One region of the Streptomyces sp. XD-27 genome, then DNA from elsewhere that is predicted to be linked to it. Evidence: riboswitches for the same ligand, from Rfam matches in the RefSeq annotation. Region 1 holds a riboswitch; each other region holds the start of a gene.
What was found. A riboswitch is a leader RNA that binds a small molecule or an ion and turns the genes downstream of it on or off. The one in region 1 is predicted to bind cobalamin.

Region 1 (3,214 bases):
TGACCCTGGCGCTGATCACCGGCGGCGCGCTGGCCCCGGACTCGGACCCGCCGCTGTGGGTCATCGCCTCGGCCGGTATCGCCATCGCGCTCGGTACGTACCTGGGCGGCTGGCGGATCATCCGCACGATGGGCAAGGGCATCACGGACATCCAGCCGCCGCAGGGCTTCGCCGCCCAGTCCGGCGCCGCGGTGACCATCCTGGCCTCCTCCCACATCGGGTTCGCGCTCTCCACCACCCAGGTCTGCTCCGGCGCCGTGATGGGCGCGGGGCTCGGCCGCAAGGGCGGTGTGGTGCGCTGGTCGACCGCGGGCCGGATGGCCGCCGCCTGGGTGCTGACCCTGCCGGCCGCCGGTCTGGTCGGTGCCGCGGCCGCACTGCTGGCGAAGCAGGGCGACTGGGGCGTCACCGCCGTCGCGATCCTGGCGGGCGCCGCCTGCGCCGCGATCTGGGTGGCCTCGCGCCGCAAGCCGGTGGACCACACCAACGTCAACGACACCGGTGTGGACGCGGCCGAGCCCGCGGGCGTCGTCACCACCGCGCTCCAGGCGGTCGCCCCGCCGCCGGCCGGGCCGGTGGCCCCGGCCGCCGCGGACCAGCCGTCCGAGGCCCCGGCACCCGCCGAGCCGGTCTCTCCCGCCCCCGCCGCGCAGGCGACGGCCTGACGCCCCTCGGCAAGGTAAGGAAGCTTCCATGAACATCGACTGGGCGGCTCTCGGCCAGGTCTTCGGCGTCAGCCTCGTGGTGACCGTGGCGATGGTCGGGGTCTTCACCCTCGGCATCGTCGGCACCTCCCGCACGCCGCAGCGCGAAGGGCAGCCGGAGGGCGCGGTGGCCGCGACCTCCGGCTCCGCCGGCACGTCCGCCGTCGCACGCACCCTCGGGTACGCCTGCTACGCGGTGTGCGCGGCGGTCGTCGCCTACGGCATCAACCTCATCGTCAACGGCTGACGGCCACCCGCGCCGCAGCCCCTCGTGCCCCGGGACACCCGTCCCGGGGCACACCCGCATGCCGGGCCGCGGGCGAGATGCCCAGGTCAAGAGTGAGTTGACGGCCGTTCCCGCAGCATGGTGGACTGCCGAGGCCAAACGGCGGCAGGAGAGGAAGCCGGTGCGAGTCCGGCGCGGTCCCGCCACTGTCACCGGGGAGCGCTCCCCCACCGTGAGCCGAGGTCACAGGCCACAGGTCACGGCTCGTCGTTACGGGACCGCCACGCGCGGTCCGCGTCACGCGGGCCGGAAGGCCGGGGGAAGCGCCGATCCGGGAGCCAGGAGACTCTCACCGCCGGTTACGTCGAGCCAGGGCGCGGACCCTGAGTGAGGACACAACGCCATGCCCGGCACCGTCATGCCGCCGCCCGCCTGCGCGGCTCCGCCGACCGCGGCCTTCTCGGCCTCGGGCTTCCCGACCTCGGCGCTCCCGGCCACGGCGTTCACGACCGCGGACCTCCCGACCGGGACTCTCTCCGCCGCGGTCCTCACGCCCCTGGTATCCGGCGCCGCCTCCTGCCGAGCGGCCCACCGAGGCGTGACGGCGGGCTGAGGCGATGCGCGCCGACCACGCCGTGTCCTTCGCGAGCGGCGCCGCCCTCGGCTTCGCGTGCGACCTGGCCTTCGGCGATCCGCGCCGCGGCCATCCCGTGGCCGCCTTCGGACGGGCCGCCGCCGCCGTCGAGCGGCGGCTCTGGCACGACCACCGGGGCTACGGGGCGCTCCACACGCTGCTGTGCGCGGGCGGGGCGGCCGCCGGTGCCGCGTTGCTGACCCGTACCGTACGGCTGCCCGCCGCCGGACCGGCCCGCACCGCCACCGGACCGGGGCGCACCGCCACCCCCGGCCCTTCCTCCTCCCCCGCCGCACGGTCCCTGTCCCGGGCCGCCGACATCGCGCTGACCGCCGCCGCCACCTGGTCCGTGCTGGGCGGCACGTCGCTGCGCCGCGAGGCCCTCGCCATCGGTGACGCGCTCGCCGCCGGCGACCTGGCCGCCGCCCGGGCGCGGCTGCCGCACCTGTGCGGGCGCGACCCGCAGGCGCTGGACGGGCAGCAGATCGCGCGCGCGGTTGTGGAGTCGGTGGCCGAGAACACCTCCGACGCGGTCGTCGGCGCCCTGGTGTGGGGGGCGATCGGCGGCGTACCGGGGCTGGTGGGCTTCCGCGCCGTCAACACCCTGGACGCCATGGTGGGCCACAAGTCGCCGCGCCACCGGCGGTTCGGCTGGGCGTCGGCCCGGCTGGACGACGTCGCCGGGTGGCCGGGCGCCCGGCTCACCGCGGCGCTGGCCACCGTCGCCGGGCCGGACCCGCGCGGCGCGCGGCGCGTGTGGCGCGCGGACGGCGGCACGCACCCGAGCCCCAACGCGGGCCCCGTGGAGGCGTCCTTCGCGGGCGCGCTGGGGGTGCGGCTCGGTGGCACCCTCGCCTACGGCGGCCGGGTGGAGCACCGGCCCGTACTGAACGCCCACGGGCGGCCGGTGGAGGTCCCCGACATCGCGCGCGCGGCCCGACTGTCGCGCCGGGTGGGAGCGCTGGCGCTGGCCACGTCCGTCGCGGGACGGCTGGCGGTCTGCGCCCTGCGGTCGGCCCTCTCGGACGGCGGCCGACGAACGGTACGGCCGAAGGCGGCTGGACCGGGGGCCGCCGGATGAGCGGCCACGCGCACCAGGACGCGCGCCAGAGCACCGGCGCCCGCGTCGGGCAGGCGTCCGGCGGGGCGTGCCTCTCCCGACGGACGCGGCGACCGCGAGGAGCGGTCGCCCGGCCACGGCAGGTGGCGGCGAGCGGCCGCCGGGAAGGACGCGGCCCGAGCGGCCCCGGCGATGCGGCGCGGTGCCGTCCCGAGCCCCGCACAGGCGCCGGGAGCAGGCCGTACGCCGCCCCGTCGGCCAACGCGTATGCGCGGGCGCGGGCGGCCTCATGGTCCGCCCGCAACGGGGCGCGGCGCGCTCCGCGCGCTCGCGCCGTCCGACCCAGGCGCCCCGCGCAGTGGGGCGCGCCGTACGCCTCGCACGCGCCGTACGCCTCTTGTACGCGCGCCGCGCAGGCGAACGCCGCGCTCACGCAGTACGCGTCCGGGCCGCGTGCCGCGATGCCGCGCCGGGCATGGTCTACCGCGGGCGGCGCCCCGCACACAGCGCGGCCGGCGGCCGCGGGAAGGGGGACCCTATGAGCGGCGGCCGAAGCCGCCTCGGCGGTGGCCTGCTGGTCGCGGGGACGA
Region 2 (3,214 bases), 520 kb from region 1:
GCGGGGCGTTCCACGGCACGACGGCCGCCACCACCCCGACCGGGGCGCGCCGCACCAGCAGCGGCCCCAGGATGCCGGTGCGCCGCTCCTCGTAGCCGGTGTCGCGGGCGACCGCGAGGGCCGCCTCCCACACCATCACCGCGCCGAGCGCCTGGCCGAGGACGCTCCAGGAGTACGGGCTGCCGTTCTGGGCGGTGACGGTCCGGGCGACCTCCTCGTGCCGGGCGGCGAGCGCGTCCTTGATCCGGGTGACGACCGCGATCCGCTCCTTGGGGTCGCTACGCGGCCAGGGGCCGGCGTCGAAGGCGGCGCGCGCGGTGGCGACCGCCCGGTCCACGTCCTCGCGGGTGGCGTGCGGTACGCGGCCGATGACCGCCTCCGTGTGCGGTGAGACGACCTCGATGGTGCCGCGGCCCGCGGGTTCGGCCGGGGCGCCGCCGATGACCAGGTGGCCGTACTCGACACGGCCGTTCGCGGGGTCCGTCATGGTGGGAACCTCCAGGGATTCGGCCGCCGCCCGGCTCCGGACAAATAACTGACGCTACGTCAGAAACTGATACCAGTTCTCGCTATAGTGGGCAACGGCCGTGCGGCGACAGGGGGTTGACGTGACCGATGAGGCGACCGCTCCGGTGACCTCGCACGGCGGCGGCGTGTGGAGCATCCCGGTCCCGATCCCCGGCAACCCGCTCGGCCACACCCTCGTCCACGTCCTGGACACCGATCGCGGCCCGGTCCTGATCGACACCGGCTGGGACGATCCGACGGCCTGGGACGCACTCACCACCGGCCTGACCGCCTGCGGCACCGCCGTGTCGGACATCCACGGCGTCGTCCTCACCCACCACCACCCCGACCACCACGGGCTCTCCGGCCGGGTGCGCGAAGCGTCCGGCGCGTGGCTGGCCATGCACGCCGCCGACGCGGCCGTGGTGCGCCGCACCAGCGCCGCGGCGCCCGGCCGGTGGCTCGACTACCTCACCGACCGGCTCGCCGCCGCCGGGGCGCCCGCGGACCACCTCGCCCCGCTGCGCGCCGCCCGCGCCGCGGGACGCGCCGGCGACCTGCCCGGCCTCGCCGCCGCGCTGCCCGACCGGCACATCGCCCCCGGCGCCCTCCTCGACCTGCCCGGCCGCAGGCTGCGGGCCGTATGGACACCGGGCCACACCCCGGGCCACGTCTGCCTGCACCTGGAGGAGGAGCATCCGGCGGGCGCGCCCGGCAACGGCCGGCTGTTCTCCGGCGACCACCTGCTCCCGGGCATCTCCCCGCACATCGGCCTCTACGAGGACCCGGACGACGACGGACCCGCGGGGAGGCCGACCCGCTCGGCGACTACCTCGACTCCCTCGGCCGCGTGGGCCGGCTCGGCCCGGCCGAGGTGCTCCCGGCCCATCAGCACGCGTTCACCGGCGCCGACCGCCGCGTCGGCGAACTGCTCGACCACCACGCCGACCGCCTGGCCGGCGTACGGGACCTGCTGGCGACCCCGCGCACGCCCTGGCGGCTCGCCGAGCGCATGCGCTGGAACCGCCCGTGGGCGGACATCCCGTACGGCTCGCGGAACATCGCGGTCGCGGAGGCGGAGGCGCATCTGCGGCACCTGGTGAAGCGGGGGCGGGCGGCGGCGGTGCCGGGCACCGACCCGGTCGCGTACCAGGCGGTGTGAGTCCCGCGTGAGTCCCGCCCGGCGCCGGGTGGTCCTCCGACCTCCCGGTAAGGCGCCGGTTAAGGTGGGCGTGCACAACTTCATGCGTGACCGATCGGGGAAAGCCGGTGCGATTCCGGCGCTGACCCGCAACCGTGAGTACGGCCCGCGCCCGCCGGTACGGCTGGCCGACCGTATGAGCCGGAGCACCCGTCGGCCACACCGAAGGCTCCCGCGCACCGGTCGCCGACGCGACCGGTGCGCGGCACCGTCGAGGTCTACGGAGCTGAGCCCGGTGCCACCGTGCGCGTGCCGCGCACGGGTGGACGGCCGTGTCTCAGCTGCGTGCAGAACACCGCGAACACACACCGAGAGGCACCGTCCATGAACGTACGCCGCAGCGCCGCGGCCCTGGCCGTCTCCGTCGTCCTCGGCGCGGCCGCCGCCCCGGCGGCGTTCGCCGACGACGCCCCCTCCCCGAAGCCGAAGCAGTCCGCGCTGCCGCAGGGGCTGTACGGGACCAAGGACCCCACGTACGACGGCGTGTGGCGGCAGTCCCTGGCGCTGCTCGCCCAGGACGCGGTCGGCGTCACCCCGGCGGAGTCGGGTGTGAAGTGGCTGGCCGGGCAGCAGTGCGCGGACGGCGGCTTTGTGCCGTTCCGGCACGAGACCGCCACCCCGTGCACGGCGAAGAACGTCGACAGCAACGCCACCGCGGCCGCCGTGCAGGCGCTCGCCGCGGTCGGCGGGCACGGCGCGGCCGTCGAGAAGGGCGTCGGCTGGCTGAAGAAGAACCAGAACGAGGACGGCGGCTGGGGGATGAACCCCGGCGGCGACAGCGACGCCAACTCCACGGCCGTGGCCGTCGGCGCGCTCGCCGCCGCCGGGCAGGACCCGGCGAAGATCGCCTCCGCGAAGGGCGGCAAGACGCCGTACGACGCGCTGCTCGCGCTGCGGCTGGGCTGCGACGCGAAGAAGGACGAGCGCGGGGCGTTCGCGTACCAGCCCGGTAAGGGCGACCTGGCCCCGAACGACGTGGCCACCGTCGCCGCCGCGCTCGGCGCCACCGGCCAGGGCTTCGTGTTCGAGCCGGTCGGCAGGGACGACGACGAGGCGGTCGAGCCGCTGGAGTGCGGAGCGGGCGCCGACAAGAGCGACACGAAGGCCAAGGGCGCGGCCGCGGCGGAGGACGCCGCCGACGCGGCGGACGCGTACCTGGTCGCCAAGCTGGCCGGGAACGGCCAGCACCTGATGGCCGCCCTGCCCGGCCAGGACCCGAAGCCCGACCTCGGCAGCACCGCCGACGCGGTGCTCGCGCTCGCGGCGGGCGAGCATCGGGCCGCGGCCGCCAAGCCGCTCGCCTGGCTCCAGGGCAAGGACAGCGGCGCGGTCGCGTGGGCCAAGGACGACCCGGGCGCGCTGGCCAAGCTGATCCTGGCCACCCGCTCGGTCGGCGGCGACCCGCGCGACTTCGGCGGTACGGACCTGGTACGTGCGCTGAACGCCACCGGCCCCAAGCCCGCGGCCGCCTCGGACCACTCCGGCACGCAGAAGCAGGCCGACGAG
Region 3 (3,214 bases), 5.6 Mb from region 1:
CCTCAACGGGCTGATGGAGGACGCCGCGACCGCCGAGATCGCCCGCTGCCAGGTCTGGCAGTGGCTGCGCCACGGCGCCGCCGACCGCGCCACCGTGCTGCGCCTGCTCGACGCCGAGAGCGCGGCCCTGGAGCGGGAACAACCGGACGCACGCGCCGCGGAGGCCCGCGGTATCTTCGAACGCACGGCTCTGGCGAAGGACCTTCCGGCGTTCTTCACCCCCGACGCCTACGCCCGCCACCTCGTCCACCGCCCGGCGGTGCGGCCATGAGCAAGCCCGACCAGGTCATGAGCGCACCCATCCAGCGGGTCGGCGTCGTCGGCGGCGGCCAGATGGGGGCCGGCATCGCGGAGGTCTGCGCCCGCGCCGGGCTCGACACGGTGGTCTGCGAGGCGGACGCCACGGCGGCCCGCGCCGCCCGGGAACGCGTGGCCGCATCCCTCGAACGCGCAGTCCAGCGCGGCAAACTGGACCGCGTCCACGCCGAGGACGCCCTTGCCCGGCTCGTCTTCACCGGCAGTCTCGACGACCTCGCCGACCGGCAGCTCGTCGTCGAGGCCGTCGTGGAGGACCCGGACGTGAAGACCGGGATCTTCGCCGCCCTCGACAAGATCGTCGAGGATCCGGCGGCGGTCCTGGCCACGAACACCTCCGCCATCCCCGTGATGCGCCTCGGCATGGCGACGCGGCGCGCCGACCGCGTGCTGGGCCTGCACTTCTTCAACCCGGCGCCCGTCATGCCGCTGCTGGAGGTCGTCACCTCGCTGCACACGAGCGCCGAAACGGTCCGCACGGCCGAGGACTTCGCCACCGCGACGCTCGGCAAGACCGCGATCCGCTCCCAGGACCGGTCCGGATTCGTCGTCAACGCGCTGCTCATCCCCTACCTCCTCGCGGCGGTCCGGATGGCCGAGTCCGGCTTCGCCACCGCCGCCGACGTGGACGCGGGCATGGAACTGGGCTGCGCCCACCCGATGGGACCGCTGAAGCTGGCCGACCTGATCGGCCTGGACACGGTCGCCGCCATCGCCGAGTCGCTGTACGAGGAGTTCAAAGAGCCCCTCTACGCCCCGCCGCCGCTGCTCCAGCGCATGGTCGAGGCGGGGCTGCTCGGACGGAAGACGGGCCGGGGGTTCCACACGTACGACCGGTGACCGATAGGCTGGCGGACGCAGCTGGTTCGCCCTGTCCGCCAGGCAGGCGCGTCGTAAGAGGGAACCCGGTGGGAATCCGGGACTGCCCCGCAGCGGTGAGTGGGAACGACCGCCGTCATACGCACTGGACCCGACCGGGTCCGGGAAGCGACGGCCAGTAGGTGTCCGCCCTTCACGGGCGGACGTGCCCGCGAGTCCGAAGACCTGCCCGTTGCCCGCGCGCGACCGATCGCGCGCGGAGATCTCGGTGACCTCGAGGGCGGGTCGGCGGTGCCCCGGACGACGTCCGGGGGAGTACAGCAGGCGGACGCACACGCAGATGGTGGTGCGGCCCGCCTCGACTCGCCGTCCCTTCGCGCCCCTCGCCCCGTTCCGGGATCTGTGACGAGAGATGCTCGCGAAGGAGAGTTCTGTGACAGCGAAGTCCGCAGCCGCGGCAGCACGGGCCACCGTGTACGGCTACCCCCGCCAGGGCCCGAACCGGGAACTGAAGAAGGCCATCGAGGGCTACTGGAAGGGCCGCGTCGACGCCGATGCCCTCCGGGAGTGCGCCGCCGGCCTGCGCCGGGCGAACTGGCGGCAGCTGGTCGACGCCGGCATCGACGAGGTGCCGACCGGTGACTTCTCGTACTACGACCACGTTCTGGACACCAGCGTCATGGTCGGCGCCATCCCCGCCCGGCACCGCGCCGCCGTCGCGGCGGACGCCCTGGACGGGTACTTCGCGATGGCGCGCGGCACCCAGGACGCGGCGCCGCTGGAGATGACCAAGTGGTTCGACACCAACTACCACTACCTGGTGCCCGAACTCGGCCCCGACACCGTCTTCACCGCCGACTCCGCCAAGCAGGTCGCCGAGCTGAAGGAGGCCCTCGCGCTCGGGGCGGCCGCCCGCCCGGTCCTGGTCGGCCCCGTCACCTACCTCCTGCTGGCCAAGCCGGCGCCCGGCGTCGCGGCGGACTTCGTCCCCTGACGCTGCTCGACCGGCTGCTTCCCGTGTACGCCGAGGTCCTCGCCGACCTGCGCGCCGCCGGCGCCGAGTGGGTGCAGCTCGACGAACCCGCCCTGGCCCAGGACCGCACCCCGGCCGAACTGAACGCCGCCGCCCGCGCCTACCGGGATCTGGGAGGTCTCGCCGACCGCCCGAAGCTGCTCGTCGCCTCCTACTTCGACCGGCTCGGCGAGGCCCTGCCCGTGCTGGCCAAGGCGCCCGTCGACGGACTGGCGCTCGACTTCACCGAGTCCGCCGCCGCCCACCTCGACGACCTCGCCGCCGTCGGCGGGCTGCCCGGCAAGCGCCTGGTCGCCGGCGTCGTCAACGGCCGCAACATCTGGCTCAACGACTTCGAGAAGTCCCTGTCCACCCTCGGCACGCTCCTCGGCCTCGCCGACCGGGTCGACGTGTCCGCCTCCTGCTCCCTGCTGCACGTCCCGCTGGACACCGGCGCCGAACGCGACCTCGATCCGCAGGTCGCCCGCTGGCTCGCCTTCGCCCGCCAGAAGACCACCGAGATCGTCACCCTCGCCCGCGGCCTGGCACGCGGCACCGACACCATCGCCGCCGAACTCGCCGCCAACCGCGCCAGCCTGGCGTCCCGCGCCGGCTCCGCGCTCACCCGCGACCCGGCGGTGCGCAGGCGCGCCGCGGCGGTCACCGACGCCGACGGCCGCCGCTCGCAGCCGTACGCCGAACGGGCGGCCGCCCAGCGCGCCCACCTCCGGCTGCCCCTGCTGCCCACGACCACCATCGGGTCCTTCCCGCAGACCACCGAGCTGCGCGCCGCCCGCGCCGACCTGCGCGCCGGCCGCATCGACACCGCCGCCTACGAGGAGCGCATCAGGGACGAGATCCGCGACGTCCTGTCCTTCCAGGAGAAGGCCGGGATCGACGTCCTGGTGCACGGCGAGCCCGAACGCAACGACATGGTGCAGTACTTCGCCGAGCGGCTGACGGGCTACCTCGCCACGCAGCACGGCTGGGTCCAGTCCTACGGCACCCGCTACGTCCGCCCGCCGATCCTGGCCGGCGACATCTCCCGCCCCGAACCGATGACGGTGC

Region 2: it holds a riboswitch for cobalamin, as region 1 does, so the genes downstream of both, Q3Y56_RS09350 (prenyltransferase/squalene oxidase repeat-containing protein) here and Q3Y56_RS06940 (hypothetical protein) in region 1, are expected to answer to the same signal.
Region 3: it holds a riboswitch for cobalamin, as region 1 does, so the genes downstream of both, metE (5-methyltetrahydropteroyltriglutamate--homocysteine S-methyltransferase) here and Q3Y56_RS06940 (hypothetical protein) in region 1, are expected to answer to the same signal.

Annotation. Positions count from the first base shown of each region.
Region 1 is NZ_CP130713.1:1,632,646-1,635,859, forward strand. Features, by position in the region: gene Q3Y56_RS06930 (inorganic phosphate transporter) at 1-665, shown strand, start outside; gene Q3Y56_RS06935 (hypothetical protein) at 694-951, shown strand; cobalamin riboswitch at 1,101-1,279, shown strand; gene Q3Y56_RS06940 (hypothetical protein) at 1,334-1,543, shown strand; gene Q3Y56_RS06945 (cobalamin biosynthesis protein) at 1,548-2,645, shown strand; gene Q3Y56_RS06950 (cobyric acid synthase) at 3,163-3,214, shown strand, end outside.
Region 2 is NZ_CP130713.1:2,154,156-2,157,369, forward strand. Features, by position in the region: gene Q3Y56_RS09340 (aldehyde dehydrogenase) at 1-487, opposite strand, end outside; partial or broken gene Q3Y56_RS09345 (MBL fold metallo-hydrolase) at 609-1,669, shown strand; cobalamin riboswitch at 1,744-1,881, shown strand; gene Q3Y56_RS09350 (prenyltransferase/squalene oxidase repeat-containing protein) at 2,033-3,214, shown strand, end outside.
Region 3 is NZ_CP130713.1:7,195,695-7,198,908, forward strand. Features, by position in the region: gene aceB (malate synthase A) at 1-271, shown strand, start outside; gene Q3Y56_RS31525 (3-hydroxybutyryl-CoA dehydrogenase) at 289-1,155, shown strand; cobalamin riboswitch at 1,210-1,361, shown strand; partial or broken gene metE (5-methyltetrahydropteroyltriglutamate--homocysteine S-methyltransferase) at 1,568-3,214, shown strand, end outside.